DNA from 3 places in the Salinivibrio sp. PR6 genome. Region 1 is predicted to be linked to each of the others. Evidence: predicted binding sites of a transcription regulator. Region 1 holds the regulator's gene; each other region holds the start of a gene.
What was found. The regulator MetJ, encoded in region 1, represses methionine synthesis genes. The targets are predictions, from matches to a motif close to TTAGACNTNTANANGTCTAA.
Positions count from the first base shown of each region.

Region 1 (10,993 bases):
CGAGCTGGCGTCTAAGCGTCCGTTGTTGCCACGTGATTGGTCACCCTCGCCTGACGTCCAAGAGGTGATCGACACTTGCCGAGTGATCGCCGAACAGCCGCGTGAAGCCTTGGGCGCCTATGTCATTTCGATGGCTCGCACCGCTTCCGACGTGCTGGCCGTGCATTTATTGCTAAAAGAAGCCGGCTGTCCATTCCGCATGGATGTGTGTCCATTATTCGAAACCCTGGACGATCTGAACAATGCCGAGGCGGTGATTGGTGAGCTGCTGGCCATTGATTGGTACCGAGGCTTTACCCAGAACGTTCAAATGGTGATGATCGGTTACTCGGACTCCGCCAAAGATGCTGGAGTCATGTCCGCGGGTTGGGCGCAATATCGCGCCATGGAAGCCTTGGTCAATTTGTGTGATGAACAAGGGGTTAATCTCACCCTTTTCCATGGCCGTGGCGGGACGGTTGGCCGGGGAGGTGCCCCTGCCCACGCCGCCTTGCTCTCACAGCCACCTCGCAGCCTAAAAGGTGGCCTACGCGTGACCGAACAAGGCGAGATGATCCGCTTTAAATTGGGGCTGCCTGGTGTCGCCGTTAACAGCTTAAACCTGTATACCAGCGCGATTTTGGAAGCAAACTTGCTGCCACCGCCGGAGCCTAAGCAGGAATGGCGACAGCTGATGGACACCTTGAGTGACATCTCCTGCCAAGCCTACCGTGATGTAGTGCGGGGGCATGAGCAGTTTGTCCCTTACTTCCGCTCCACCACCCCTGAGCTTGAATTAGGCAAACTACCACTGGGATCGCGCCCTTCTAAACGCAACCCCAACGGCGGTGTGGAAAGCTTGCGCGCGATTCCTTGGATTTTCGCCTGGAGTCAAAACCGTTTATTGCTACCGGCTTGGCTGGGGGCTGGACAAGCAATCGATCACGCCATTGCAAAGGGCCACAAAGCCCAGCTGGAAGAAATGTGCCGCGAATGGCCGTTTTTCTCCACCCGTCTCGGGATGCTGGAAATGGTGTTTACCAAAACCAACCTAGACATTGCTAAGTACTATGATCAGCGTTTGGTCGACGAAAGCCTCTGGCCGTTAGGCGAATCATTGCGTGAGCAATTGCGCCAAGATATTCAGGTGGTGCTGGCGGTGGAAAACAGCGATAACCTGATGGAGCAAAACCCGTGGGGGGCTGAAGCGATTCGCTTACGTAATATTTATGTCGAGCCGCTCAACATGCTGCAAGCCGAACTGTTATACCGCACGCGTCAGCAAGAGGATCCGGACCAATCACTCGACGATGCCTTGATGATTTCCATCGCGGGGATTGCCGCCGGCCTACGTAATACCGGTTAAATCACCGAGTACCAAGCCGTACCTCAGGGTACGGCTTTTTTGTTTCCGTATCGATTTGTCGTGTCACGGCAACCGCTGCTCGTTTTTTTTAGCTAAAGCGTCAGCGAATGCTTGCTGTTGCATTGATAATATTATTACTATTGAAGGTCGCACTGACGCGACCCAACAACGCAAAGGAATTGCCATGAAAGACGAAACCCTCTCGATTCATCACGGCTACCAGACCGACCCCACCACCAAATCGGTGGCGACACCTATCTATCAAACCGTCGCTTACGAGTTTGATAATGCCCAACACGGCGCTGATCTATTTAACCTCGATGTGCCAGGCAATATCTACTCACGGATCATGAACCCGACCAACGACGTGTTGGAACAACGGGTGGCGGCATTAGAGGGGGGGATCGCAGGGCTTTGCGTCAGTGCCGGTGCAGCCGCCATCACCTATGCGATTCAAACACTTGCCAAGGCCGGTGATAACATCGTCGCCACGCCACAGCTTTATGGTGGCACCTATACCTTGTTTGCCCACATGCTTCCCGAGCAAGGCATCGAGGTGCGTTTTGCCGCGAGTGACGACGCCAGTGCGATTGAGGCGCTGATCGATGACAACACCAAAGCGGTCTATTGCGAGTCGATTGGCAACCCTGCTGGCAATATCGCGGATATACCGGGTTTTGCCAAAATCGCACACGCGCATGGTATCCCTTTGGTGGTCGACAATACCGTGGCTACGCCCGTTTTGTGTAAACCCATTGAGCATGGCGCCGATATCGTGGTGCACTCGCTGACTAAATACATTGGCGGCCATGGCACCACCCTTGGCGGCATGATTGTCGATGGCGGTACCTTTGACTGGGTGGCACATCAAGCCCGCTTCCCGCAATTCTCACAACCGGAACCGGCCTATCATGGCGTGGTTTACAGTGAGACCTTTGGTCCTGCGGCGTTTATTGCCCGCGCACGTACGGTACCGCTGCGTAACAGTGGCGCAGCCCTCTCGCCGATGAATGCTTTTATGTTGATGCAAGGCTTAGAAACCTTAAGTCTGCGGATGGAGCGCCACTGCGAAAACGCCAAAGCCGTAGCCGATTACCTTGCCCAACACCCCGCCGTCGCGTGGGTGAACTATGCGGGTCAGTCCGCTCACCCACATTATACCCGCGCCCAGTCACTGATACGCGGCGGGCTGCCTGCGTCATTGCTGTCATTCGGCTTAAAGGGCGGCTTTGATGAAGGGGTGAAATTTTATGATGCGCTTAATCTGTTTAAACGTTTAGTGAATATCGGTGATGCTAAATCGCTGGCTTGTCACCCCGCCTCGACGACCCACCGCCAACTGAATGAGCAGGAGCAAGCCAAAGCCGGGGTAACGCCAGAGATGATCCGTCTTTGTGTCGGCATTGAGCATATCGATGACATCATTGCCGACTTGGAACAAGCCTTGGCGACGGTGAAATAGCCCAAAGAAGGCTAGCCGCTGCCAGGAAACAATCGTTGTACAAACAAAACTGTGGATATAAGAGATGTCACTCCCCCATGTAATACTGACAGTGCTAAGCAACTGCGAGGCCACGGGTTATGATATTACCAAGGCGTTTTCCACCACCATCAGCAATGTGTGGAAAGCCAGCCATCAACAGGTATATCGTGAACTCAATAAGCTCGCCGATCGAGGTGCTGTCACCTATCGCCTAGAGCCGCAAGTCGGTAAACCCGATAGGAAGGTCTACGCCATCACACCTGTCGGCACTGAGATGCTTGAGGCGTGGTTTATTCAAACACCCAAGTTAGCCCCACCACGTGACGAGTATGTCGCCAGACTACTCAGTTGTGATGTACTCGACCCAGCTCCCATGCTGGATCATGTGAATAACTTGATTGCCGAGTCTCAGCAGCTGCTTAATCACTATACGCTACTGGAACAGCGTGAATATGGCCAAGTCACTCTGCTCACGTCACAACAACGTTTAATGCGCCTCGCACTGCGACGCAGCATCCATCAACGTCGTGCATGGATGGCATGGGCGCAGGAAGTGCGCGACGAGCTCACTATGCTCGCGGCCAGTGCTTAATCACTACAACAAACACAACACGCAACCTAATACGCCCCGACATAACTGGGGCGTATTTTTTTAAGGCGTGACCGCAAGCGGACGAACCCCTAAGGTATGGCACAGGGCATAGGTTAATTCCGCACGGTTAAGGGTATAAAAGTGAAAATCTTTCACGCCTTCACGGCTTAGCACTCGCACCATATCAAGCGCAATAGAGGCGCCAACCATCTGACGCGTGACAGGATCATCCTCCAGCCCTTGATACTGTTTGTGCATCCACTGCGGCACACGCACATTGGTCATCTTGGCAAAGCGCGACGCCTGCTTAAAGTTAGAGACGGGCAATATCCCTGGGACAATTTCCACATCAATCCCAGCGGCAACACAGCGGTCACGAAAGCGTAGATAGCTTTCGACATCGAAGAAAAACTGCGTAATCGCCCGGCTAGCACCAGCATCCACTTTGCGCTTGAGGTTAATCAAATCCGCCTGCGCGCTTTTCGCTTCTGGATGCACCTCAGGGTAAGCGGCAACCGAGATATCAAAGTCATGCTCTTCTTTGAGCAAACGGACTAAATCGACCGCGTACATATCCGGCTTCTTCTCCGGCGATGGCAAGTCGCCACGCAACGCCACAATGTCACGGATGCCATTTTGCCAATAATCACGGGCAATATGACGGAGCTCATCTTCAGTGGCATCAATGCAGGTTAGATGGGGTGCTGCCGCGATACCAGTCTGGTCATGAATGCTTTTCACGATGTCATGGGTGCGATCACGCTCACCGGAGTTGGCGCCATAGGTTACCGACATAAACTTAGGTTTGAGTGCTTTTAAGCGATGTACTGAGTTCCAGAGGGTTTCTTCCATACTTGGGGTGCTGGGAGGAAAAAACTCAAATGAGACGTTAATATCGCCATCTAAGTCAGCAATGTTCTGATTGAGTGCATCAATGTGGCCTGCGTGTGTGTAGCTCATATCCTCTCCCTGACACCGAACGACGCTGTTCAGTCTGCCTGTTTCTGCTCTGCTTTTGATTTATACGTTTAGACGTCCATATGTCTAAAGATTGTCGTGATTCGGCTAAAATGTCAACGATGCAAGCCATGAAAAAAACTCATGGTGTTATGAAGATAGACGACACAGCCATCAATGCACACCTCACAACGCGGGTAACGGCACAAAAAAAGCTGCCTACGCAGCGCGCAGACAGCTTGATCACGGTTATCCATCAGCGAGTTAGTGAAGGCGACTTATCAAGCGATTTAAATCGGATTGAATGGCGCCTGCGGTGACATCGCGTCCCGCCCCTGGCCCACGAATGACCAAAGGATTCTCGCGATACCATTGGCTTTCAATCGCAAACACATTGTCACACGGTAATAGATGCGCAAGTGGATGCTCGCTGGGTAAGGTTTCTAGGCTCACATGGGCGTGACCGTTAACCTCCAAGCGCGCCACATAACGTAGCACTGACCGATTTTTATGCGCTTTGTCTAATCGCTCTTGTAGCGGTTCATCCATTTGGTGTGCATTATCAAGAAAGGCATCCAAAGATAGATCAGCCAGTGACTTAGGCACCAAGGACTCAACCTTTACCTGCTCAGGCTCGAGGGACATGCCCGCTTCACGTGCCAAAATCACCAATTTACGCACCACGTCAGCCCCAGAAAGATCATCCCGTGGGTCAGGCTCGGTTAGGCCTTGCTGCCAAGCCTGCTCAAGCAGGACGCTAAAGGGGACCTCACCACTGAATTGCAAAAACAGCCATGACAAGGTGCCAGAAAAGATCCCAGACAGTGCAACAATCGTGTCACCACTTTCACGCAGATCTTGCACCGCGTAGTTAATCGGTAACCCGGCGCCCACGGTCGCATTGTAGAGCCAATGGCGCCCGGTTTTGCTAAACGCCTGCTGAATCGCGTGGTACTGCTCGGCGGGTGCGGCGCCCGCCTCTTTGTTGGCGGAGATTAAGTGAAAGCCATGCTCGGCAAGTCGCGGATACAAGTACGCTAATGACTCACTGGCGGTGACATCCAACACAATCACATCGTCATACGGGTGATTCAGTAGACGGGTGAGCCACTCATCATCAAAATAAGGCTCGCAACGCTCGTCAAACCCATCCAACACACGCGTGGCATCAATACCGGCAAAATCAAGCCATTGGTTGCGGCTGTCCACCACTGAAATCAGTGAGACTTCCTTACCATGACGCTTTTCCAAGTGTGCTTTTTGCTCGGCAAAAAGGCTTAGCCAACGGGTACCAATATTGCCTTTGCCCACCAACACCAAGCCGATACGGCGCTGAGCTTGAAACAAGGCATCATGCAAACTGGCAACCAGTGCCTGAGTGTGGACGTGACGTAGGATAGCAACCAGGCTCAGCCCAGAGGCCGACTCACTGATAAATTCCACCGGCTGTGATTTGAGTTGCTGATAGAAGCCATGGCAGTGTACGGGATTGTTCACCACGCCTGCCCCAACCGCCGCCACCATGGTAAAGCCTTCGCGCAGTTTGAGTTCAGCTGGGAGGCCGGCGTCTTGAATTTGCGCCATTACCAATGCCACCACTTCCGTGGTAAACGCTAACAAAATACGGTACTGGTCGTCTTGGTAATCCGTTGCTAATGGCTGTACTTTTAGCTGCGACAAAATCCGGCTGAGCTCTTGTTTTATCGCTTGAAAATCTTGTCCTCGCGCGACATCAAACTGGAGCAAGCTCACCTCATCCAACGCCGTAATGATTTTTGCCCCGCGCCCGGTGGCTAACACGCGTTCAATACGTGTTGATCCGCTATCCGGCGCTTGGGTGCAGCGCAACGTGAGATCGGTCGCACTTTGCGCCACCGGCTGTAAGGTTCGGCTATGCAGCACGGGAGCGGCGAGTCGCGCCAGCTCGCCCGCCTCGTCAAGACGAATTAAAGGCAGCAAACAGGCATTATCAACATGGCGTGGGTCCGCGCTATAGACCCCCGCGACATCACTCCAAATGGTCACACGGCTCACGCCTGCAAGCGCCCCCAAGACAGTAGCCGAGTAATCGGAGCCATTGCGCCCTAACAGAACCGTTTCTCCCGCTTGATTTTGTGCCATAAAGCCGGTGATCACCACATGCGTATCGCCATGCTGTGAAAGCTGATTTTGCAATAAAGGCCAAGACGCCCCGCGATCCACTTCCGGCTGAGCGGCGCGCTCGGCGCGCAAACATTGGCGTGAGTCTAACATCACCGCGGCACGTCGATGCTGCTTCAATAACTGGGCCAACAGACGCGCCGACCAGACCTCTCCAAAACCTTGCACGTACGCTTTGTCGCTCTCGTTCACGCCCTGATCGCCCAACGACGCAATGGTTGCGATATCGGCATAAAGCGCATCCACCAGCTTCTGCTTGGGTTCACCATCAATCAAGTTCTCAATCAAGTCTTGCTGAAAGGCGCGCACCGCTTGCAAGGTCTCATGCGCCACTCGTCCATCCTTGTCTAACTGTGCTAACCACATGATCAGCTGGTTAGTGGTTTTTCCTGCCGCGGACACCACGATTAAGTCTTGCTGGCTCGCATGCGCGGTCAATACATCGACCACGCGACGATAGCAATCAGGGCTCGCAAGGCTACTGCCACCAAACTTGTGCAATTGGCGTGGTGACTCGGGGGACGTTTCCGTCGGTTGCGCATGCATGGCAAGGTCTCTCTTAATGTCTATCGATCTCGGTAAAGCGGCGCGCACTGAAGCGCAGCCTCTATGGGGTGTCACCCTCTAAACGGGCAAAGGCGTTCGCCAAATCGGCAACCAAATCTTGCGCATCTTCTAATCCAATGGAAAAACGCAACAAGGTCGGTGCGATGCCCGCCTCCGCTTGCGCGGCGTCACTCATGGCTCTGTGTGTCATCGAACCAGGGTGCGTCACTAAGCTTTCTACCCCCCCGAGAGACTCGGCGAGGGCAAATAACGTGAGGCCATCAATAAATCGCGCCACACCGGCTTGGTCTGTATCCAATTCTAAGCTCAGCATGCTACCAAACCCCGCTTGCTGGCGCGCAGCAATTTGGTGGCCAGGGTGAGAGGCCAATCCGGGGTAGTAGATTTTCCGCACTGCCGACACCGTTTGCAGGTAACTGAGTACCGCTTCAGTGTTGTGTTGGTGTTGTTTAACGCGTGCACCCAATGTGCGCAACCCTCGCAGTGTCATATAACTGTCAAATGCATTGCCCGTCGCCCCTAAGCAATTTCCCCACCAAGCCAATGTCTCGGCAAGTTCACTGGTCGCGGCGATCACCGCGCCACCGACAATATCAGAATGGCCATTAATAAATTTGGTGGTCGAATGCACCACCATATCCGCGCCCAGCGCAAAAGGCGTTTGCAAAGCTGGCGATAAAAACGTGTTGTCGACCACTACCCAAGCCCCCACTTGATGGGCTTTTTGGCATATTTCTGCGATATCGACCACGCGTAAGAGTGGATTGGATGGGGTTTCCACCAGCACGAGCTTGGGCTGTTTAGCCAATGCTTGGTCCAACGCATCATGGTCCGATTGATCGACAAAACTTACCTGCCAGATCCCTTGTTTGGCACGCGATTCGAGCAAGCGATAGGTGCCGCCATAACAATCATGTGGGGCGACAATATGCTCACCAGCTTCCAACAGAGATAGCACCAAGTTTATCGCCGACATCCCGCAGTTGGTCACCACCGCACCTGCGCCCCCTTCTAAGTCAGTCAGCGCTTGTTCGAGCTGCGCACGCGTTGGGTTGCCGCCTCGCGCGTAGTCGTAAGTAGGCACATCACCCAGTGCCGGGAAACGGTAATTGGTCGATAAGTACAGGGGAGGCACCACCGCATGGTGCTGGGTGTCAGTCCCAATCCCGGTCCGAACGGCGATAGTGTCGGTTTTTTTCTCAGTCATGATCTATCCTTGCTAGTCTGGTTTGCGCATGGTGGGCGTGATCCAGGTTTCATACTGCCACCTTACCCTGCGCTTTTTGGGACGTCAACACTTCTAGACGTCTATACTCCTTTGCATGTGGCGGTTAATATAGCTAAAATCTCCGCAGCATCATTCTGGGTATTCCATAATCAAGATAGGTGAGACATGGCGCAGTGGAACGGCGACTACATTAATCCGTATGCCGAACATGGTAAAAAGAAAGAGCAGGTAAAGAAGATCACCGTCTCTATCCCATTAAAAGTACTAAAAATTCTTACCGACGAGCGTACTCGTCGTCAGGTGCAAAACCTCCGTCATGCGACCAACAGTGAGTTGTTGTGTGAGGCATTTCTTCATGCCTACACCGGCCAACCACTACCAACCGATGACGATATCCGTAAGGATAAACCCGACAGCATTCCCGCTGAAGCACGTCGGATCATGGAAGAGCTTGGTATCGAGTTCGACGATAGCGAATACTAAAAAAACCCGCCGATTGGCGGGTTTTCTGTAATGATAGGTGCTCAGCACAGCCTTTTCGGGCTCTATTCCACCGCGCTTTCCTCACGCTCAAGCATTACGCCTTATCGAGCATATAGTTTTCTGGCATCTCGATACGAGCCACGCCGGTTTCCACGGCGGCCAGCGCTACCGCGCGGGCGACCTTAGGTAATAAACGCGCGTCCATTGGCTTGGGAATAATGTAATCTGGGCCAAAGCTTAGCGAAGACAAACCGGCGGCGTTTAATACCGTTTGTGGGACAGGCTCTTTGGCTAGGCTGCGAATGGCTTCTACCGCTGCCAACTTCATCGCATCGTTAATTTCACTGGCACGTACATCCAATGCGCCACGGAAAATAAACGGGAAGCAGAGCACGTTATTGACCTGATTCGGGTAATCCGAACGCCCGGTTCCCATTATCAGATCATCGCGCACTTGATGCGCCACATCCGGATGAATTTCAGGATCTGGGTTCGAGCAGGCAAATACCACGGGTTTATCTGCCATCAGCTTCAAGGCGTCGGGTGAGAGCAAGTCTGGACCGGAGACGCCAACGAACATATCCGCGCCCTCAATCACATCTTCGAGGGTACGCTTATCCGTGTTATTGGCAAACAGCTGCTTGTATTTGTTGATGTCGTCACGACGCGTATGAATCACGCCTTTACGATCCAACATATAGATTTTTTCCCGCTGAGCGCCACATTTTATTAATAGCTCCATACAGGCAACAGCCGCTGCGCCTGCGCCCATGCACACCACCGTCGCCTCGCGGATATCTTTGCCTTGCAGCTCAAGCGCGTTAAGCATGCCGGCAGCGGTGACGATGGCCGTGCCGTGTTGATCATCATGAAATACAGGCACTTCGCAACGTGCAATCAATTGTTTTTCAATCTCAAAACAATCTGGGGCTTTGATATCCTCGAGATTGATACCGCCAAAGGTATCCGCGATGTTCGCCACGGTATCCACGAATTCATCGATAGTACGGTGTTTGACTTCAATGTCGATCGAGTCCAAGCCAGCAAAACGCTTGAACAATAAAGCTTTACCTTCCATGACAGGCTTAGAAGCCATGGGGCCTAAATTTCCTAGCCCCAAAATCGCGGTGCCGTTTGAGACCACCGCCACCATGTTGCCTTTACCCGTATAGCGGTAAACCGCATCCGCATCTTGCGCTATCTCACGCACAGGCTCAGCAACGCCAGGACTATACGCCAACGCGAGATCCGCGGCCGAGTCAGCAGGTTTGCTCAATTCAACAGAAATTTTTCCGGGAGTAGGGTATGCATGATAATCCAGCGCTTGCTGGCGTTTATCGTCCGACATCTAGTGTTCCTAATTATTATCGTGAAGGGGAAACTAATATCGACAGGGAAGCGTCACCGATATTAGTCAGACACTCTACAAACCACACAGGGAAGGTTTGTATAATAAAAAAGATGGTAACGCAGGGAGCAAACGTCCACCAGTACTAACAGCGCATTCGCGATGATGCTCGGACCTGTTGTCCGATGACAGGGACGATACGATCAAAAAAGGGACGCTGATGCGTCCCTTCTCTGTATTCGGTCAATAGCGGCTTATTTTTTGCTGCTAAGGGCACCGAAACGCTTCTTAAAGCGGTCAACACGGCCACCGGTATCAAGGATACGCTGCTTACCAGTGTAGAATGGGTGACACTTGTCACACACGTCTAGGTAAATGTCTTTGCCTAGGGTTGTGCTGAACGCGAATTCGTTACCGCAAGAGCATTTTGCTGTGACGGCTTTGTACTCTGGATGGATACCAGCTTTCATAGGGATAACCTCATCTTAAAGGCCGTGTCGCTCTCCCGATCCTAAGCCGGGCACCACACGTCGTTAACAAACATTTTCTAAGGCGCGCAATTCTAATCAAGCGCCCTCTTTTTCGCAACTTTTTTGTGCAATCCGCGTGTCTCTTACGGTGCAACAAGGCTTTGCCAACGTGTGGCTAACCGTTACACTGACATTCCTTCTGGCCAATAAGATGTTGTGATGGAACAGTTTGCTCAGGTGGCTTTGCCTGTCCCTTTGCCGAAAACCTTTGATTACCGTATTGCTGACGATCAGCATCCGATCATCGGAGGGCGCGTCAAGGTGCCGTTTGGACGCCAGCATAAAGTTGGCATCGTTACC
Region 1 covers NZ_MUFA01000006.1:175,313-186,305, reverse strand. The annotation lists gene ppc (phosphoenolpyruvate carboxylase) at 1-1,345, shown strand, start outside; gene BZG72_RS06855 (O-acetylhomoserine aminocarboxypropyltransferase/cysteine synthase family protein) at 1,530-2,807, shown strand; gene BZG72_RS06850 (PadR family transcriptional regulator) at 2,872-3,420, shown strand; gene metF (methylenetetrahydrofolate reductase) at 3,481-4,380, opposite strand; gene BZG72_RS06840 (bifunctional aspartate kinase/homoserine dehydrogenase II) at 4,642-7,083, opposite strand; gene metB (cystathionine gamma-synthase) at 7,145-8,311, opposite strand; gene metJ (met regulon transcriptional regulator MetJ) at 8,498-8,815, shown strand; gene BZG72_RS06825 (malic enzyme-like NAD(P)-binding protein) at 8,910-10,163, opposite strand; gene rpmE (50S ribosomal protein L31) at 10,418-10,633, opposite strand; gene priA (primosomal protein N') at 10,850-10,993, shown strand, end outside.

Region 2 (10,993 bases), on a different contig from region 1:
TTTCCGCGTCTAACTTTACCCTTGATGAATAAAAAAGCGCCTGCGGGCGCTTTTGGGTTAGGGACTCGGTTAGCTTTGATGTTTATCCATTTCGTCTTGTGCTGCGTTTGCTTTATCAACCATGCCTGTCATGGTTGAGCCTTGCACCAAAATGGAGAACACCACCACCGCATAGGTCATGATGAGGATCAGCTCGCGAACATCGATATTTTTTTCCGGCACCACCATGATGCCAGCGGGCACGGCCATTGCCATGGCCAACGCAAGCCCTCCGCGTAAGCCTCCCCAGCTTAATATACGTACTGCCCAAGGGTTATAGGTTCGAAAGCGCTTAAAGCCGAGGTAACACACTTTCACGCTGATAAACCGGGCGAGAAGCACAATAGGCACCACCGCCGCCATAATGATCCAGTCTTCTTTATGGAAACTGATTTGCAGCAAGCTAACCCCGATGAGGAGAAAGAGTAGGCTGTTAAGAAATTCATCGACCAGTTCCCAGAAGTGGTCGAGGTGATCTTCACTTTCTTTGGAAAAGCCAATAAAGCGGGTCCAGTTGCCAATCATAATCCCGGCAACCACCATTGCCAGCGGGCCAGAGACATGCAGCATATCGGCCAGGACATAGCCAGCGCTGGGGATAGCCAGCGTTAATAGCAATTCCATCGAGTGGTCGTTGGTGGCACAAATCAAGCGATGGAAAAGATAGCCAAGCACCAGGCCATATAAAATCCCGCCAACGGCTTCTTGTAAAAACAAGGCAATGGTACCGCCCACCGTCGGGTTGTTGTCGCCAAAGGCCAGGGTAAAAAGAGTCACAAAGATCACGATACCCACGCCATCATTAAATAGCGATTCTCCCTCTATTTGTGTCGTGATCCGCATCGGTGCTTGCAGTTTTTTCACAATGGCGAGAACAGCAATGGGATCGGTCGGCGAGATCAGCGCGCCAAATAGCAGGCAGTAGAGATAATCGAAAGGAATACCGATCAGCTGAAACACGCCCCAGATACCGGTGCCGATTAAAAACACAGAGACCAATAGCCCGCCGATCACCAGGGTCGTGATCTCCCACTTTTGGTCGGAGAAAGAGGGAAGCTTGACACCAATTCCCCCCGCGAAGAGCAAAAAGCCGAGGACGCCTTTGAGCAAAAAGGTATCGAAGTGGATATCTGTCAGTATTTGCTCGGCCATGGTTTTGAGTGGAATGGCTTGGTATTGACCGGCGACCACTATCAACAAAGACAGTAGGAGCGAGCTGGCGGTGATGGCGATGGTGGTTTGTACTCGACTGATTTTACTATTAATAAAAGCGATAAAGATGGCTGCAGCAGCCATAAAGCTGAGGATTGCGTAAGTTGACATGCCGCTTCCTAGTACAACGAGGGAATGAAAAAATGTGTCAAAATATTAATAGAAATCGTTGTCAAAACGAACAGCTGAATTGAAATAGATCAAAATAAATTGTTATTTATAGACGTCTAGATTTCCATTTTCGCTGTGGTAGGATGAAATGACTGCAACGAGGAAGATGATAAGCGTAATAGTATGGACCGACTGACACAGCAACTGCGCGACCGTATTCTAGTGATCGATGGTGGCATGGGCACCATGATTCAGGGGTTAGGGCTCAATGAGGCCGATTATCGTGGCCAACGTTTTAAAGATTGGCACTGTGATGTGAAAGGCAACAATGATCTTTTGGTGCTGACTCAGCCTGATAAGATCGCTTCGCTACACAGTGATTACCTGGCCGCGGGCGCGGACATTATTGAAACTAACACCTTTAACGCCACCCAAATTGCGATGGCTGATTACGACATGCAGGCGCTGAGTGCGGAAATCAACGTAGCGGCAGCCCGGCTTGCGCGTGAGGTCGCTGATGCTTGGACGGCTAAAACGCCGGATAAACCCCGTTTTGTCGCGGGTGTGTTGGGGCCGACCAATCGAACGTGCTCAATCTCACCAGATGTGAATGACCCTGGGTTTCGCAATGTCAGCTTTGATCAGTTAGTCGACGTGTATGCCGAGTCCACCGAAGCGCTCATTGAGGGTGGGGTTGATATCATCATGTTGGAGACCATTTTTGATACCTTGAATGCCAAAGCCTGTGCGTTTGCGGTTGAAAAGGTCTTTGATGCCCGTGGGTTTCGCTTACCCATTATGATCTCCGGCACCATCACTGATGCGTCTGGACGCACCTTATCCGGACAAACGACCGCCGCCTTTTATCACTCGCTGCGCCATGTTGAGCCACTGTCGTTTGGCTTAAACTGCGCACTTGGGCCGGCTGAATTGCGCCAGTATGTCAAAGAGCTGAGCGGCATTTGTGAGGGCTTTGTCTCCGTCCACCCTAATGCGGGGTTGCCCAACGCGTTTGGTGAGTATGACCTTTCTCCCGAACAGATGGCGACACACATTGATGAGTGGGCGGCGTCTGGCTTTATCAATTTGGTCGGTGGTTGTTGTGGCACCACGCCTGAGCATATTCAAGCGATTAGCGACGCGGTGAAAAAACATGCGCCACGCTCTCTGCCTGACCACCCTGTAGCCTGTCGCTTGTCTGGGCTCGAGCCCCTGACCATTAATGCCGATAGCTTGTTCGTTAACGTGGGTGAGCGCACCAATGTGACTGGCTCAGCACGCTTTAAACGCTTAATCGTTGAAGAGCAATACGACGAAGCGCTGGAAGTGGCATTGCAGCAAGTGGAAAACGGCGCCCAAATCATCGATATCAATATGGATGAAGGCATGTTGGATGCCGAAAAGGCCATGGTGCGATTCCTCAATTTATGCGCGGCCGAGCCGGATATTGCCCGCGTGCCTGTGATGATTGACTCCTCCAAATGGGAAGTGATTGAAGCTGGCCTCAAGTGCATTCAAGGGAAAGGCATCGTCAATTCTATTTCGCTCAAAGAAGGAGAAGAGGCTTTTCTTCGCCAAGCACGTTTAGTCCGTCGCTATGGCGCGGCGGTGATCGTGATGGCGTTTGACGAACAAGGTCAAGCCGATACTCAAGCACGGAAAGTGGAAATCTGTACGCGCGCTTATCATCTTCTGGTCGAGCAAGTCGGCTTTCCGCCGGAAGATATTATCTTCGATCCCAACATTTTTGCGGTTGCCACCGGCATTGATGAGCACAATAACTACGCAGTCGATTTCATCAACGCCGTGGCCGACATTAAACAAAACCTGCCGCATGCCATGATCTCGGGCGGTGTCTCCAATGTGTCGTTTTCGTTTCGAGGTAACAACCCAGTCCGCGAGGCCATTCATGCGGTGTTTTTGTATCACTGCATCAAAAATGGCATGGATATGGGGATCGTCAACGCCGGTCAGTTAGCCATCTATGATGATTTAGCCGAGTCTTTGCGCTTGGCAGTAGAAGATGTGGTGCTCAACAAAGATGATGGCGCCACGGAGCGTTTATTGGAGATCGCCGACAGCTATCGCGATAGTGGGGAGAACGAGGTCGCGGAAACTGCGGAGTGGCGCAGTTGGCCGGTGGAAAAGCGGTTGGAACATGCACTGGTCAAAGGCATTACAGAGTTTATTGTTGAAGACACCGAGCTGGCTCGCGCCGCGGCAAGTAAACCTCTAGAAGTGATTGAAGGCCCACTGATGGCAGGCATGAACGTGGTCGGGGACTTGTTTGGTGAAGGCAAGATGTTCCTGCCACAAGTGGTGAAGTCGGCACGGGTGATGAAGCAGGCGGTGGCTTACCTTGAGCCCTACATCAATGCTGAAAAGCAGCAAGGACAGACCAATGGCAAGATCTTGCTCGCCACGGTCAAAGGGGATGTGCATGACATTGGCAAAAACATTGTTGGCGTGGTGCTGCAATGTAATAACTTCGAGATTATTGATCTTGGCGTGATGGTGCCGACCGATAAGATCCTGTCGGTGGCGCGTGAGGAAAACGTCGATATTATTGGTTTATCAGGCCTGATTACCCCATCGTTAGATGAGATGGTGAACGTGGCGAAAGAGATGGAGCGCCAAGGGTTTGATATTCCTTTGCTTATTGGCGGCGCGACCACGTCCAAAGCCCATACCGCGGTGAAGATTGAACAGCATTACCATGCGCCCGTGGTCTATGTGCCCAACGCGTCACGTGCCGTGGGGGTGTGCTCATCTTTGCTGTCACAGACTCAGCGGCCGGATTTTGTGGCCCGTTTAGCCAAAGACTATGCGGCGGTGCGTGAGCAACATCAACGCAAAACGCCTCGAACCGCTCCCGTCACCCTTGAGCAGGCGCGGGACAATAAGTGGCAAACGGACTGGGCAAACTATGCTCCTCCGCAGCCGTTGAAGCCGGGCGTGCATGTTTACGATGATGTCTCGATAGCGACCTTACGTCAGTATATCGACTGGACACCCTTCTTTATGACGTGGTCACTCAGTGGCAAATTCCCGGCGATTTTGGATCACGAACTAGTGGGTGAGGAAGCGCGCCGTTTGTATCAAGACGCCAATGCTTGGCTCGATCGTTTCAAGGCAGAAGGCTTGGTCGCCGCGAAGGGAGTGTGTGGCCTTTTTCCTGCCAACAGCGTTGAGGATGATATTGAAGTGTATACCGACTCGTCACGACAAACGGTGAGCACCATATTGAACCACTTGCGTCAGCAAACGAAAAAGCCACGTGGTGCCAACTATTGCTTGTCGGACTTTATTGCGCCAAAAAGCAGTGGCCAGCCGGATTGGATTGGCGCATTTGCGGTGACAGGTGGTATTGGCGAATATGCCTTGGCGGAAGAATACAAAGCGAAAGGGGATGATTATAACGCGATCATGATCCAGGCGGTCGCCGATAGACTCGCAGAAGCCTTTGCAGAGTACCTCCATCAGCAAATTCGGATTACCTTGTGGGGCTATGCGCCCGATGAGACGCTCGATAACGATGCGCTGATCCGCGAGCAATACCAAGGGATCCGGCCAGCGCCGGGTTATGCCGCCTGTCCTGAACACAGTGAGAAAGGCAAAATTTGGCAATTGCTGTCGGTAGAAGCACATACGGGGATGACACTTACCGAAAGCTATGCCATGTGGCCGGGGGCGTCGGTCTCAGGTTGGTATTTTTCCCACCCTGAATCACGTTACTTTGCGGTGGCGAAGATCCAAAACGATCAGCGAGACAGCTATGCAGCACGCAAAGGGTGGAGCAGCGAAGAAGCGGAAAAATGGCTCGGGCCGAACTTAAACGGCTAACGAAAGAAGCCAGCACATTGCCTGTGCTGGCTTTTTTATTATTCAAATAAGTCCGCGTGTAACCGCTGCACCACCTGGGTGGCATCGTCATCTTCAACCACAACACATACATTGTGGTTGCTGGCACCGTAGCAAATCATGCGTAGTTTATATTGTGCTAAGGCACTGAACACCGGCGCTGTCGCGCCAGCAGTATGATTCATATCATTGCCAATCAGCGCTACCACCGCCAGGTTCTCGCAGATCTCGACATGACATAACTGGGTCAGCTCGGCGATAGCCGCTTGTGGCAGCTGCGGCGCGTCGCCCTGAGTGTTGGTTTGATCAAGGGTTAAAGCGACACTGACCTCCGAGGTGGTGATCAAGTCCACCGAGATTTCAAATCGTGCCAAAACCTCAAAGACTTTGGCCAAAAAACCATATGCATGGAACATGTTTAAGCTGGTTAGTGTCACCATGGTTTGGTTTCGTCGTAAGGCGACGGCACGAAACAGCGGTGCCGAGTGCGCTTGCTCGCGGATCCAGGTGCCGCCTTGCTCAGGCGCTCTCGCGGCCCCGACAAACACTGGTATATGTTGGCGCACTGCAGGCAGTAAGGTGGACGGGTGCAGGATTTTGGCACCAAACGTGGCCATTTCTGAGGCTTCGCTAAAACCAATCTCACTGATTGGGCGCGCTTGTTCGGCAATCCGCGGGTCGGTGGTATAAATCCCGGGCACATCGGTCCAAATGGCCAAACTCTCTGCGCCCACGGCTTCGGCGAACAGTGCTGCACTGTAGTCGCTACCACCACGGCCTAAGGTGGTGGTTTGTCCGTGGGCATCCGCGCCGATAAACCCTTGGGTGACCACTCGATGTGTGGCTAAATGCGGAAGCAATTGGTCGTGGCACTGTGTTCGCGTCTGTTGTGGGTCAGGCTGGGCACAGCCAAACTGGCTGTCGGTGCGCAGCAATTCACGCGCATCTACTCTCAAAGCGGTTATACCTCGGCTGTTGAGCAAATGGGTGAAAATATGGGTTGAGATCAGCTCGCCGCAGGCAACCAACGCATCCGTTAGCGCTGTGTCAGGAATGATGGCCGCTTTTTCGGCATACTCGGCAATGGCGAGATGCCAGTGTTCGACGGCTGCTTGCGTGTTTTGGCAATCAGGAAGTTGCTGCAATATTGCTTGGTGAATGGCATTAATGGCGTCCAACTTGGCTTGGCGCACGTCAGGGTCGCTGATCCCTTTTGCGAGCGCGACTAAATGATTGGTCACTCCGGCGCACGCACTGATCACGATTAAACGGGTTTGCGGGTTTTGCTCGATAACCGCGGCGCTTTGCTGCATAGCCTCTAGCGTCCCGACACTGGTGCCGCCAAACTTAGCGACTGAAATTGATGGTAACGGGTTCACGTCCTTTTCCCCTTTTGAGCTCGTGCTCATTGATTCAATATATTCAAAAGTCAGTGGGGAACATCAGAAGTCACATCGTGACCGCGATAAATACCGCGACAAGGTAGGAAGAGCAAACGGCAGGCATTCTGCCAGAAGCGCTCCACCTGTCTGTCCATATGGATGACAAGTGACAGCCTGAAGGATTCAGCCTTCAAGGCCGGCAGCGTATCGACCCCGATCTTACGCCACCTCGGCATTGTCTCCCCTGGTTATCACGCTTAGGAGTGGGGCTCCGCCTGATAACTGCCTGAGAAATGCACCTCTTCTGCATGTTCAGTCATGGGTTGGTGACCGCATGAACAGTTTTAACATTACGGGTGTGGTCGCAGGGTGTCAACCGTGTTTTTGCTCTTGATGGGGGAGCACTGCCCAGCCCCCGCTTTGACTGAGGAAAAGGAGGCCATTGCGCCCTATCGGCACTGAAAAGAAACATAAATCGCCGCTAGCGATCACACAGTTCATGTGCCAGAGGCTAGGGGGATGGCGAAAAAATATGCTATAACGGTGAGCCTCGGTACCAACAACAAGGATTCGTGATGGCTCGTGCAATTTCCGATATTCAGTCTTTTCAACCCGTCGCTCGCACATTGATGGGGCCAGGGCCCTCTGACATTTACCCGTCGGTGCTGCAATCATTGAGCAAGCCGACATTGGGGCATCTTGACCCCTTATTCATTGGCATGATGGATGAGGTCAAGCAGCTACTGCAGTACGCTTTTCAAACCGACAATCCGTTTACCATTGCGGTCTCTGCACCTGGAAGTGCGGGGATGGAAGCCTGTTTTGTCAATTTGGTGGAGCCTGGCGACACAGTGATCGTCTGTCGCAATGGCGTGTTTGGCGACCGGATGCGAGAAAACGTGGAGCGTTGTGGTGCACATGCGGTCATGGTTGATGATGCCTGGGGCGCTCCGGTTAATCCTGAAAAGGTGGAAGCGGCCTTGAAGGCGCACCCGGAGGCTAGCATAGTCGCATTTGTCCACGCGGAGACGTCCACAGGCGCTTGCTCTGATGCACAGGCCCTTGCCACCTTGGCACGTGAACACGGCTGCCTCACCATTGTCGATGCGGTGACCTCACTCGGTGGCGTGCCGTTGAAGGTGGACGAGTGGCAATTAGATGCGGTCTATTCAGGCAGTCAAAAATGTTTGTCGTGTGTACCGGGCTTGTCGCCAGTGACATTCTCGCCCCGTGCAGTAGAAAAAATGCAGGCGCGGACTCACAAGGTGCAAAGCTGGTTTCTCGATCAAAGTTTGGTGCTGGGGTATTGGAGCGGCGACGGCAAACGTAGCTACCACCATACGGCACCCGTGAATAGTTTATATGCCCTACATGAAGCCCTGCTCAAACTGTATCACGAAGGGATTGAGAACGCGTGGCAACGCCACGATACCATGCATCAGCGTTTGAAAGCGGGATTGGACAATTTAGGGATTGGCTTTGTGGTCGATGAACCTTATCGTTTGCCCCAGCTTAACGCCGTTTATATTCCTGAGGGCGTGGATGATGCCGCCGTGCGCCAGCATTTACTTCACACCTATAACTTGGAAATTGGCGCTGGCCTCGGTGATTTGGCGGGTAAAGCCTGGCGAATCGGCTTAATGGGCTACGGCGCAAGGGATGAGAACATTGCCCTGTGCCTTAAAGCCCTTGAAGAGGCATTGCGCTAGGGCGTTGAATGATCCGGTAGGGTATGGCGGATTGTCCATACCTTCGCCGCGTTTGGATACAAGTAACGTGCTTCTTGCTGGATATCGCGAGCCCGCTGACGGTCACCGATTTGTAGGGCCACTTGATAGGCATGCTGATAGCCAGCAAAGCGTGGTCGTTGTGCGACTTGGCGCAATAATTGGTTAAGGTGTTGCTGGCGCTCAGTGTCAGACAGAGTTGCTAAATTAGCCTGAAAGTGACGGCTTTGTTGTGCGTGGGCGAGCTTTTGCTGCCACCATGGATGTTGCTGGTATAAGGCAAAACGTTGCGAGCTGAGTAAAGAGTCGCGCAAATAACGATTGGCCAAATATACGGATGACAGGCACACGAGTGTCGTGATGACGAGGGCAGTGATCACGGTGCGACTGGCCACACGTTGGCTGTAACCATGAGTGAGTACCGGGTAGCGGCGATATTTGCTGGTGAGGTTATCAAGCCAGTATAGCCAAAGGAGTAACAATACCCCATTGAACCACTGGGTGCCGCTTACCGGATAGATCATCAGTCCAGTGAGCGGAGGTAGCACTAAAGCAATCAAGATCCGCCGTGTCCCTGAGGGAGCACGAAGGATCCTGACGCCGAGCGCCATGATCACCAACACATAGCCCAATCCAATCAATAAGCCTCCTTCCAACAGCCAAAACAGCAGTGCACTAGGCAGGTTCACTGGACCAAGATGGCCGGGTTGTGAAGCAGAAAGCAACAGCAAGGCCTGCTTACCATTCCCCATGCCCACGCCGAAAAAGGGCGTTGTCTGCCATTGTTGCCACGCTAAACCCAACGCACGTCGCTCGCCGTCGCTCAGCCATTGCCAACTATCTTGACCACTGAGGGCAAATATCGCCAGGATCGCGCCGAGACAGACTGCCACAAGCCAAGTTTTGTGCTGGCGCCTGGAGGCAAAGCGACTCAAATAGGCTTGCTGTAACACGATGGCACACAAGGCAAAGAGCAGCAGCAGGGGCTGGCCTTGCATCGCTAACACTGGAATAAAAACCAAAGGGGTGACGGCCAATAAGCTTTGGCTGATGGGATGGCGGTAGCGGCCACTCGGCTCTCTGGCGAGAATATACGCCGCTAAGGTGAGACCTGTAAGTAGCAGTGTGTGCGTGACCGCAGGGGGCAAGTGAGGCACCCAGTTGTTAAACATAAAAGGCGCCATGCCCGGTGGTGATTGATTGCCCAACACCGACAGTACCGCTAGCCAAGAGGCGAGTAAAAATACCCCGAGTAGCTTTTGCCGCTGCGAATGGTTAAAAACAAACTGTTGAAGGCTGGAGAAGAAACCGAGGCTAAGTATCAAGGCGGCCATGGCATAGTCGCTATTGAGTGCCTCAGCGTGTGGATAGTAATAAGGAATAATCGCCAGGCCCGTTGCCAAACCAAGCATCCAGGTTAGTCGGCTTGCCCGCCAAGTATGCTGACGCACGACTTCTAAGCAGGCAAACCCCAAGGTGAACGCGAGCGTTAACAAGGAAAGCGCCGCTGCAGGGTGGCGTATGCCAACCAGCGGGAGAGACACCGAGTACAGTGGTAAGCAGATCAACCACAAGGTCGCTAACGTTAGTAGAAATGGGGTTGTTAGCGGCTTTCGTATCACGCGACTCTGCGGCAGCGCTGAGGTCATTATCGCTCCAACATAGGTTTGAGGAAGTGAGCGGTGTGGCTACCCACCACATCCACGATCGCTTCCGGTGTACCTTGCGCGATGATTTCACCGCCGCCATTACCGCCCTCTGGCCCTAAGTCGATGATCCAGTCCGCGGTCTTTATCACATCCAGATTATGCTCAATCACCACGATAGTGTTGCCCTGTTCGCGCAAGCGGTGCAGGACATTAAGCAGTTGCTGAATATCATGGAAATGAAGCCCTGTGGTTGGTTCATCGAGGATGTAAAGCGTTTTACCCGTGTCACGCTTAGACAGCTCTCGTGCTAACTTGACCCGCTGTGCTTCACCCCCCGATAAGGTGGTGGCCGCTTGGCCAAGGCGAATATAGCTCAGGCCGACATCCATCAATGTTTGCAGTTTACGCTTGATAGCGGGCACGGCGTCGAAAAACTCACGCGCGTCCTCGACGGTCATATCAAGGACTTCATCGATGGTTTTGCCTTTATAGCGTACTTCCAATGTTTCCCGGTTATAACGTTTACCTTTACACACATCACAAGGTACATACACATCGGGCAAGAAATGCATTTCCACTTTGATCACGCCATCACCTTGGCACGCTTCGCAGCGACCGCCGCGCACGTTAAAGCTAAAACGGCCCACTTTATATCCGCGTGCCCGTGCCTCTTGGGTACCGGCAAAGAGTTCACGTATCGGGGTAAAGATCCCCGTATAGGTGGCTGGGTTTGAGCGTGGGGTACGGCCAATGGGGCTTTGATCAATATCGATCACCTTGTCGAAATGTCCCAACCCATCAATCGACTCGTAAGGCGCGGGATCGGCGGTGGTCGCGCCGTTTAATTGCTGGTGGGCCACTTTAAAAAAGGTGTCATTGATAAGCGTTGACTTGCCTGAGCCTGACACGCCCGTCACGCAAGTAAGGAGTCCGACAGGTAGGTGGAGATCAACGTTTTTCAGGTTGTTGCCCGTCGCCCCTTTCAGCGTCAACATTTTGTTTGGGTCGCGCT
Region 2 covers NZ_MUFA01000013.1:64,282-75,274, reverse strand. The annotation lists gene metA (homoserine O-acetyltransferase MetA) at 1-32, shown strand, start outside; gene BZG72_RS11780 (cation:proton antiporter) at 70-1,362, opposite strand; gene metH (methionine synthase) at 1,546-5,205, shown strand; gene lysC (lysine-sensitive aspartokinase 3) at 5,244-6,632, opposite strand; lysine riboswitch at 6,730-6,917, opposite strand; gene BZG72_RS11765 (pyridoxal-phosphate-dependent aminotransferase family protein) at 7,181-8,314, shown strand; gene BZG72_RS11760 (Wzy polymerase domain-containing protein) at 8,311-9,981, opposite strand; gene uvrA (excinuclease ABC subunit UvrA) at 9,981-10,993, opposite strand, start outside.
Region 2: the regulator MetJ is predicted to act here: its motif matches at 1,471-1,490, upstream of metH (methionine synthase).

Region 3 (10,993 bases), on a different contig from region 1:
CGGAACTCGCGATGACGGCTAAACCACATGGTCAGGATGCTGGCCAGGATACCAAACACGATTTCTAGCACTGACGAGACGAGGAAATACATCATCCAGTTGCCGCCACCTTCGCCTTCTTCGTCACTGTTCATGCCACTCACCGCACCGGCGATAACGCGGGCAATAAAGATCACGAAGGTGTTCACTACCCCTTGCATCAAGGTCATGGTGACCATGTCGCCATTGGCAATGTGGCTGATTTCGTGCGCCAGCACGGCTTCGGCCTCATCACGGGTCATGTTTTGCAGCAGGCCACTTGATACCGCCACCACAGAGTCGTTGCGTTTCGCCCCCGTCGCAAAGGCGTTGATGTCAGGCGAGTTATATACCGCCACGGTTGGCATACCAATGCCAGCGCGCTGCGCCTGTTGACTGACAGTATTCATTAGCCAGTGCTCGGTTTCATTGCGTGGATGCTCAATCACTTGCGCCCCCACCGAGCGCAATGCCATTGATTTTGACATCAGCAACGATATAAACGAGCCGCCAAAACCAAATACCGCTGCCAGTACCAGCAACCCAGATAAGCTCCCCGGTTGCATGCCTGTCACGGCATAAATGATATTCAGCACAATGCTAAATACGACCAGTACCGCAAGGTTGGTAGCGAGAAATAATCCTAAGCGTTTCATGGTGTGTCTCCGTCGCTTAAACCCAGTGTTTAGCGCTTATTTGTTGTAATGATAAAAATAGTATGGGCATTAATGATAAAAACAATCCTTTGATGCAATTTGTTACGAATAAATCCCAGTCGTCGCTTGTGGCGCCCGTACCATCCAGCTCTCTGCACCGACCAGTTAGTGTGGCACGTTATTTCGATCTGATCTAAACAAATTGTGATATCGCGCAACTCTTAATTTTTAACAATCCATTCAAACATTTAACAAGCATCGAGGCAGAAAAGCCCAATAAAAAAGACAAAAACAACCCAATATAGACTTTGGTCGAGTTGTCATCGCGGTTTACTCAGGCTAATTTATGCGCAGCTGTTTAAAACTATGACGCTGATGCACTGCGTAAGACAATAAAGTAATGGGCAGTCGGCGGTCATATCAACCATTAAGTTTATAACCACCCAGTGTGGACAACCTAACCTTAACAACGCAACGCGTTATCAATGGAGTGAGACCATGGCAGAGCAAGAAAACTACCGAGTCGCTATCGACATCTTAACCTGTCATCTCGGCATGAGCTTCGATGAAGCCTGCTCAGAGCTTGGGTTAGCGTCGGATGACGCGACAGCGGCGCGCCAAATGGCCGAGGTTCAGCAAAGCCTAATGGGTGTTCGAGACGACCAGAAGTAATTGTCTACCCGCATTGACTACCTGAATAGACAAAAAGCCAGCACAGCGCTGGCTTTTTTGATCGCTACATTCTCGCAATATGTTTACAACGGCTCAATATCTAAATGGCTCGCGCATTGTGCTGGCGAGGCATCGGCAGCAAACGGCAAGTGCCCCAGACAGGGTGCATCTAAATGCGCATCAAGATAACGCACCATTTCGTCACTGTTCTGCGCCTTGGGATCAACGGCGTTTGCCACCCATCCGGCTAACCTAAGCCCGCGTGCGCGAATGGCCTCTGCGGTGAGTAAAGCATGGTTTAAACAGCCAAGTTTAATCCCCACCACCATGATCACTGGCAGTTGGTGGGCAACCACCCAATCGGCCAGCGTTTCAGTCTCACTGAGTGGCACTTGCCAGCCTCCAGCCCCTTCGACCAATACCGGACTAGCCTGCTGTTTTAAATGCGAGAGCCCATCGCTCAGCACCTGGGTGTCGATGGGCTTGTTGGCTAACACCGCCGCCCAGTGCGGCGAGCACGGCGTTTCTAACAACACTGGATTGATAGCGGCATACGGCAATGCGATCGCACTGGCGCGCTGTAAAGTGACAGCGTCACTATTTAGTTGGTGATCAGGCGCTAAATCGGCACCAGCAGCGACAGGCTTGTAGCCCACCGCTTGATAACCTTGTTTGATAAAAGCGTGCAACAGCGCCGCCGTGGTATAGGTTTTCCCCACTTCCGTGTCGGTGCCGGTAATAAAATAACTGTCATGCATGGTGGTTAATCACTATGTAGCCAATCTGATAGGTCGCCGGTAAGGTGTTGGCGGCGAGTGCAAAACGCTGATACGCCTTTTCTACCGCGCTAAACTGCGCTCTTGTCGCCAGCCCTTGTTGCCCCGCACCTTGGGGGCGATAAGTGGCGCCAATGCCTTTTAAGCTTTTCATCACCGCATGGGCATTAGCAAAGGTGAGCTGTTCGCTTTCTTGCAACACGGTTGCGTGCCTAAGCCCGGCGCGTTGGGTCGCCTGTTGTAATCCAGATAACGTGATAAAGCGGTTCACCCGTGACGTGCCGCATGCTTGTTGCCACGCGCTGTCGAGTTCACACAGTGATCCGGTGAGCAGTGTCGAAACAAGGATTTTCCCGCCGGGTTTAACAACCCGACGCAGCTCCGCCAATGGCACATGCAAATCGTCACACCATTGCAGCGCTAACGAGCTAAAGGCCAGATCGACACTGTTATCGGCCAGCGGCAAATGCTCCGCATCAGCTTGTACGCCTAGCATGGCATCGCCGCAGCGCGCTTTTGCCGTCGCAAGCATAGGGGCGCTGAGATCCAGTCCAATCACTGTCTTGGCGTGAGTCATCCACTGCTGAGTGAAATAGCCGGTGCCACAGCCGACATCTAAGACGGTGCCATGTCGGATAGCCTTCTGCTCTGACTCAGCCAATGCCATCAACCGATGGCCGACACGGCGCTGCAGCGTTGCACTGTCATCATAATGGGGCGCGGCTCGGCCAAACGCTCTGGCAATCGCTTGTTTATCGGCGACGGTCATGCTGTCACCCCACACGCTTTGTGGCTCGCTAATACCGGCTTAAGTGCCTCGATCAGTGCGGTGATATCTGTTTTTTGATGCTGTGCCGACAAGCTGATCCGCAGACGTGCAGTGTTGGCAGGTACAGTCGGTGGCCGAATTGCTCCCACCCGAATGTGCGCCTTCATCAAAGCCTGATTTACCTGCTGTAACGCTGCCAAATCGCCGATAATCAGCGGCTTGATCGGGCTAGGCGTCGCGAGCAGTTGCGGGAAGGGCTGCCTATTACCAGCGGGCGGTTCGAAAGCAGACGTCGTCTCTAACCAGTCGTGGAGGCCTTGCGCTAGCTGTTCAGCATGAGCGCTGAGTGTTTCTCGTCGCCAGTGCTCTGTTCGTACCAGCCTAATCGCATCTTCAATGAGTGCCGCTTGCGCAGGTGGCATGGCGGTCGAATACACATAATGGCGCGCAAACTGACGCAAATAATCAATAATGGTGGGAGAAGCCAGCACTGCCGCCCCAGCGATGCCCAGGGCTTTTCCAAATGTCACGATTAAAATATCCGGCCGTGCGCCACGACTGATACTGCCCTCACCTTCTTGCCCTAACACGCCAATCCCATGCGCATCATCCAGTACCCAGAGCGCCCCCGATTGGTTGGCAATCGCGGCAAGGCTTTCGGTTGGCGATACATCACCATCCATGCTGAATACCCCTTCCGAGACAATCAGCGATGCGGAAGGCTGGATTTGCTTTGCGAGCAGTTGGCGAAGGTGTGCCATGTCGTTATGACGAAAACGGCGCTGTTTGGCAGGGCTCAATACGCCAGCCTCCATCAAGGAGGCATGGTTGAGTTTGTCTTGAAACAAGACATCGTCTTTACCTAGCAGCGTAAAGAGCAAGGCTTGGTTGGCGGCAAAACCACTGTTAAACAATATCGCTTGCGGGTAACCGAGCCAGTCACACAGCTGATCACAAAGGGATTGATGCGCCGCGGTAAAACCAGATACCACCGGCGAGGCCGTTGCACCCACACCCCAGCGTTCAAGGTGCTGCTGCGCCCTTTTCACCAGTCGCGGGTCTTGCGCAAGGCCCAAGTAATCATTTCCCGCAAAGTTGCGCCATGACTCGGCGACGGCATTGTCACCACTTTGCCGCCATAAGCCTTGTTGCTGGCGTGCGGCCAGCTCGCCTTGGTAACGACGGGTCAGCGCTGATGTTGTATCAGTCATGGGGACTTAGACACTGGCGTCGTAGAACAAATCGCCCTCTTGCGGGCGCGCTGCCACTCGCTCGGCCACTTGCTCAAGTAAGTCGTGCTCAGTGACTTGATCGGGTTTTTGGCTGACCGCTTCGCGATTAATACCCAGCTTTTTAAATAGCTGCATATCCGCGTCTTCATCCGGGTTTGGTGTGGTCAACAGCTTGCAGCCGTAGAATATCGAGTTGGCGCCAGCCATAAAGCACAAGGTTTGCATTTGCTCGTTCATGTCTTCGCGGCCGGCAGACAGCCGCACTGCTGACTTGGGCATCATGATCCGCGCCACCGCAATAATGCGGACGAAATCGAACGGGTCGACGTCATCGACGTTCTCAAGCGGTGTGCCTTTCACTTTGACCAGCATGTTGATCGGCACGCTTTCTGGGTGAGCCGGCATGTTGGCGAGTTCAACCAGCAAACCAGCGCGATCGCGAGCACTTTCGCCCAGCCCAATAATGCCGCCGGAACACACCTTCATCCCCGCGTCTCGCACATTAGATAAGGTATCGAGGCGTTCTTGATACGTCCGCGTGGTAATAATATTGCCGTAAAACTCAGGTGAGGTATCGAGATTGTGATTGTAGTAATCCAAACCCGCCTCGGACAAGGTCTTGGCTTGCTCCGCATCCAACATGCCCAGAGTCATACAGGTTTCCAACCCTAATCCTTTGACGCCTTGGATCATATCGAGCAAATACGGCATATCGCGTTGCTTGGGGTTTTTCCACGCCGCCCCCATGCAAAAGCGCGTCGCGCCTGAAGCTTTGGCTTTTTCTGCCGCTTCGAGCACGCGTTCCACTTCCATTAACCGCTCTTTCTCAACATCGGTGCGGTACCGCGCACTTTGCGGACAATACTTGCAATCTTCTGGACACGCGCCGGTTTTGATCGATAACAGTGTGCTGACTTGCACTTGGTTAGCAGGATGATATTCACGATGCACTTGCTGCGCTTCAAACAGCAAATCCATAAAGGGTTTATCGAACAATGCTTGCACTTCCTGTGCGGTCCAGTTGTGTCTTATTTCCACGCGGTTTTCCCCGTTGTTGTCGTTTTAATGCTTGGCTAGTCTACCCACAGACGTTACCCTGTCAACACAACAAGATTATACTGGTTTACATCTGATTTATTTATGAGCACAGACACCCATTTTGACCGTGAGCATATCTGGCATCCCTACACCTCAACGCTCGACCCTTTGCCTTGCTTGCCCGTCTCACACGCAAGCGGCGCCGAGCTACACCTTGAAGATGGCACTGTTCTGATTGATGGCATGTCATCGTGGTGGGCAGCCATTCACGGCTACAACCACCCTGCTTTGAACGCCGCAGCGCATCAGCAAATCGATAAAATGTCGCATGTGATGTTTGGCGGTCTTACCCACCAGCCTGCGGTATCGCTTTGTGAGCGCTTGGTCGCGCATTCACCCGCCCCGCTCACGCAAGTGTTTTTGGCCGATTCAGGATCGGTATCAGTAGAAGTCGCGCTTAAAATGGCGATGCAATATTGGCAGGGACGCGGCGAATCGCGCGCACAGTTTTTGACCTTGCGTCATGGCTATCATGGCGACACGTTCGCCGCCATGTCGGTGACGGACCCTGATAATTCGATGCACAAACTCTACAAAGGATTTCTGCCTCAGCATCATTTTGTGCCTTCCCCACAAAGCCGTTTTGACGGTGAGTGGAACCCTGACGACATACAGCCTATGCGCGAAGCACTCGCCGCCCATCACGGCCAACTGGCTGCCGTGATCTTAGAGCCCATCGTGCAAGGCGCAGGCGGTATGCGCTTTTATCACCCTGAATACCTGCGTCAAGTGCGCGCTCTGTGCGATGAGTTTGATGTGCTGCTGACTGTGGATGAAATTGCGACTGGCTTTGGCCGAACAGGAAAACTATTTGCCTGCGACCACGCAGGGATCAGCCCAGATATACTCTGCGTCGGCAAGGCACTGACCGGTGGATACATGACCTTGGCCGCCACGCTCACCACCCGCCATGTGGCCGATACGGTTTGTAGCGGTGATGCAGGCTGTTTTATGCACGGCCCCACCTTTATGGGCAATCCACTCGCCTGTGCCGTGGCCTGCGCCAGCATTGATACCTTGCTGGAAAGTGACTGGCCGCAGACCGTCACGCACATCGAGAAGCAGCTAAAAACCGGCTTAGCGCCTGCTCGTGCCCTCGAGTGTGTGGCGGACGTGCGTGTGCTTGGCGCAATTGGCGTGATAGAGCTGACCGACCCGGTGAGCCTGGCCGATATTCAGCCCTTAATGACCGCCCAAGGCATTTGGGTTCGCCCCTTCGGCAAACTGGTGTATGTGATGCCACCCTATTGCATCCGCGACGACCAACTCCACCAACTCACCCAAGGCATGATTACCGCAATTAAGCAGTTTTTTGGTGAGTAGAGAGTCGATGACGCACACACCGCCCCGTTGAGTAAGGGGCGGTGTTTTTCTTTTTGGGAAAGCGAGCAGTGCGGCTTTGTGCGTTACTCGTAGAGGTACCTTTCTTCCGGTTTGTCGGATGAGTAAGCGACCAATTCCCACTCAAAGCCGGCTTTATCATAGAAATACATCCGCTTGCGGTGGGTTTCGTGCGCCATTGATCCATTGGGCTGATACCCTTTTTCAAGTAGGCGCTCGCGGATGGTATCGATATCATCAATGATCAGACCAATATGATTCACACCTTGAGATTTATAGGTACTGCGTGGCTGTATGCTGGGCTCTGAACTTGGGTTGGGCTCTTGCAGCGCAAAATAGCAGTGCTCATTGCCCACATGCACCCAACGATATCCTTTTGGCGACTGGGCATCTTGGCGAACTTTAAAATCGGGGACAGCCACCGCCAAAAACGCTAACGCCGCATCCATGTCCACCACAGTAATATTGACGTGTTCGATTGTTGTCATCATTCATTCCCTTTATCCGTGCTATCGAAAACTGAGCTTGGAAAGCTAAACATCGAAGGCAAGGATAAAACCTCAAGATAACTTGAGGTCAACGAACGAAAACAACATCAGTCGTCTGGGGGAACACTTAAGTCATGCTGCGGTGTAGGTATAGATCCAGTCGTCGTAAAACACTCCGCCGATAGAGAAGGCATCGGGGTCAATACGGCTGAGTTGAAACCCCACCTTTTCTAGCACGCGCGCAGAGGAAAGATTACCGGCGGTTACCGTCGCGTTGATGATTCGCGCATCACCATGATGGATGGCAAAATCGGTGACGGCCTGCAAAGACTCTGTCCCATAGCCACGCCCGTGATAAGGCGGCAACAGTAAATAGCCGACTTCAGCGACACCCTGCTCAAGTAAAAAGCCGGTGACGCCGATTGGCGTTTGTGTCGCCGTCTCTACAATCACCAAACACAACCAGTGCTTAGCGTCAGGGGACCACGGCGTGAGCCGTTGCTCAAATCGGGTTTCAATCTCATCCAGTGGCATCGGGTCAAAACATTGCGCAATCACGGCATTGTCTGTGTGTAGGCGGTGGAACAGCGGCCAGTCCGCTTTGACCATTGGCCGCATGCTCAGGCGTGGGGTTGTCAGCGGAAACAGGCCCGTTTCCAATGTTGTATTTGTCATGATGCCTCACTCGGGGTACTGGCGACGTTGACTTTCGGTGCCGCAAAACCGCGGAAGATATTGTGCACGGAGAGCAGCGCGCACACACCCACTACCACACCAAGGTGCCATGCTTCGCTAACGCCCAAGCTCAATAGCGCCATACTCATCAACGCAGAAATAATCATCTGTCCACCACCGGAGAGCGCAGCGACGGTGCCGGCTTGATTAGAGTAAGGTTGCATCACCTGCGATTGGGCGCACGGCAGCGCAATCCCGTTGCCAAACACCATAAAGAACTGCCCAATCATCAGCAGTAACGGGTCCATCGGGGTGAGCCATAACCAAACCGCAGAAATGAGCTGCATCACGGGTGCCATCAACAGCATGCGCTTGGTGCCTAAACGCGGACGAATACGCGAAACTAGCGCACTCCCCAACAATAAGCCACATGTCGGAATAAGCGCCCACAGCGCATATTGATCCGAGGTCATACCGATGCGCTCTTGCATTAAAAATGGCATCAGCGACACCGTGGTGATCACCAAGGTAAAATTCACCCAGCTAATACTGGCGAAATAGAGAAAATACGGTGTTTTTAACAATGCACCATAACGGCCGAGAATCACCTTCACATTGGGCAACGGTGAACGAGTATGCATGCTTTCTTTAAACAGGAAAAACAGTACGCACCACACCAAGCTGGTGTACACCATCAGCAAAATAAAGATCGCCAGCCAGCCTAGATTGTGGTTAACGAACCCACCAATAACGGGCGCCACAATCGGGGTCAACGACGCCACCATAATCAAATATGACATGGCTTGCGGTAGTTGATCCCCAGAATACGAGTCACGGGTAAAGGCACGCGAAAGCACGGCACAGCAGCCGGTCCCCATTCCTTGGATGCAGCGGCCAATGACTAGGCCAGTGAAGCTGGCGCTAAAACTCACCATCACGGTTAAGCCAATCAGTGAAAGCAACACACCGGCTAACAACACGCGGCGACGGCCAAGCGCATCTGAGATAGGCCCATAGATAAACTGTGATGGTCCAAAGCCAAGTAGATAGGCAGAGATTAGCAGTTGGACATTGTCCATACTGAGGTTGAAATCTCGGGCGATCCAGGGCAAAGACGGAAATACTAAGCCCATGCTGAATTGCCCAATGCTGACGGTCAGGCATGCCAGCAATACGGGCGACCAATTAAATGGGCGACTAGCCGATTGCATCCAGTTTCCTATGCGTTTTATTGATGTGGGGAGGTAGACGTCGCGATCCTAGCACATTGTGGATCACCGATAGATCACTATGGTAACAGTAATAACTGTATGAGTGGTAAACAAATAGTGACGTTTGGCCATCGGCCAGCGTTGCACTGGCCGATTTCACTGGGTGACAATAAATTAAAACGCAGGCTCTATGGTGCCATTAAAGGTATCTTGCAAAAACTGACGTGTTTTGTCGGACTGGAATAACGCGAGTAATCGCTGATACGTCGGGTTATCTTGATCGTCTTTGCGTGCGGCCACCACCATAACGGCGAGAGGCGCATCTTTAGATTCCAAGAAAATGCCCTGCTCGCTTGGATCGAGCCCTGATGACATCACATAATTCATGGTAATCGCCGCGGCATCGACATCTTGCAAACTGCGAGGCAGCTGTGCCGCTTCTACTTCCACAAATTCGAGCTGTTTAGGGTTGGATTGAACATCTTGCAGCGTGGCTTTAAAGCCAACATTGTCAGCCAACGTAATCAATCCTGCGTCTTCCAGCAATAACAGCGCGCGACCCGCATTTGTGGGATCATTGGGGATCGCAATTTGTGCGCCATTCGCTAACGCCTCGACCTTGTCGACTTTGTCAGAATAAATCCCCATCCGCATTAAGATTGAGCGACCAATCGCTACCAACTCGCTATCGTGGTTTTGGTTGAAATTGTCGAGAAACGGCTGATGCTGATAACTGTTTAAATCCAAACTACCATCCGCTAACCCTGCATTAGGCGAGATGTAATCAGAGAACTCTACGACTTCAACATCAATCCCTTCTTCTTTCGCTTGCTCAGCCACCGATTCAACCACTTGCGCGTGGGGACCGACCGTTGCGCCAATTTTAATGGTTTCAGTTTGGTCGGAACACCCTGAGAGGAATACCGCCGCGAGAAGTATCGCGAGACTTGCGCTGAGTTGTTTTATCTTCATTCCCTTTACCTTGCTAATTGGCCATTTAGACATCTAGAATGCCACATGGGTGATTAATGTCAATACGATTAGCTTGATACAAGGGCCGGCTTGATCGCATCCATTGCCCTACGCGTAATGGAAGGCATGTTAAATCGATAGAAGGAGGCATGAGTATGACTAAGCTGTTTCCTTTGCCCCTGTTTTTGTTGCCGGGAGGCAGAGCCAAACTGCGCATTTTTGAACCTCGTTATTTACGCCTCGTCCGTGAGTGCTCAGCGAATCAAGAAGGATTTGTGCTGGCAATGATGCAGGGAAAGCGTCTGTACAAGTACGGCACCTTAGTCGACATCGTCGATTTCGAAACACTGCCCGACGGCTTGCTGGGGATCACGATTGCTGGTCGCCAGCGGGTAGAAATTATGTCGACGGACCAAGAAGCGGACAAACTTTGGGTAGGCGATGTGCGCGCACTCAATGATTGGCCTCATGATGAGCATTTGGGTGAGGCGCAAGCCGACGACAAAGCGCGTATCGCCACAGGGCTCAAACACGTCTTTGCCGCTCACCCTGAACACGCAGAACAATATGAAGCGCCTCATTTCGAAGATTTAACCTGGAGCTGTCAGCGCTGGCTCGAAATTTTGCCGCTTTCTAATGCGCAAAAACAATGGTTTATTGCTCAAGAGTCAGCAGAAGAAGCGAAACAATTTATCAGTCAGCTGCTCGAAGAGGAAGTCGAGTGATCCAATCACTGCTACCCACGTACTGGTAGCCAAATGGACGGCTACGACAGATAGGACTCAACTATGACTGCGCCACAAACCATGTATACTGAGACCACCATTTCCAGACGGGACACGCGTGCCAACATGACTGACGTGACGAAGGAAGAGTTGTCTGCATTATTATTGAAAGTCTCGGAAGACCGTGACCGTGTTGCTTTCGAGCGCCTGTTTCGGTTTTTTGGCCCTAAGATTCGCTCTTACGGCTCCAAGCATCTCCGTGCTGACGGGCAAGCGATGGAGCTTGTGCAGGAAACCATGTTGGTTGTGTGGCGAAAAGCGCATTTGTACAACGCCGATAAAGGCGCAGCGACGACGTGG
Region 3 covers NZ_MUFA01000023.1:19,192-30,184, reverse strand. The annotation lists gene htpX (protease HtpX) at 1-674, opposite strand, end outside; gene BZG72_RS16340 (hypothetical protein) at 1,173-1,346, shown strand; gene bioD (dethiobiotin synthase) at 1,430-2,104, opposite strand; gene bioC (malonyl-ACP O-methyltransferase BioC) at 2,097-2,891, opposite strand; gene BZG72_RS14300 (8-amino-7-oxononanoate synthase) at 2,888-4,102, opposite strand; gene bioB (biotin synthase BioB) at 4,109-5,161, opposite strand; gene bioA (adenosylmethionine--8-amino-7-oxononanoate transaminase) at 5,264-6,544, shown strand; gene BZG72_RS14285 (VOC family protein) at 6,628-7,053, opposite strand; gene BZG72_RS14280 (GNAT family N-acetyltransferase) at 7,183-7,725, opposite strand; gene BZG72_RS14275 (multidrug effflux MFS transporter) at 7,722-8,936, opposite strand; gene BZG72_RS14270 (MetQ/NlpA family ABC transporter substrate-binding protein) at 9,111-9,908, opposite strand; gene BZG72_RS14265 (LON peptidase substrate-binding domain-containing protein) at 10,064-10,633, shown strand; gene BZG72_RS14260 (sigma-70 family RNA polymerase sigma factor) at 10,760-10,993, shown strand, end outside.
Region 3: the regulator MetJ is predicted to act here: its motif matches at 9,934-9,953, upstream of BZG72_RS14270 (MetQ/NlpA family ABC transporter substrate-binding protein).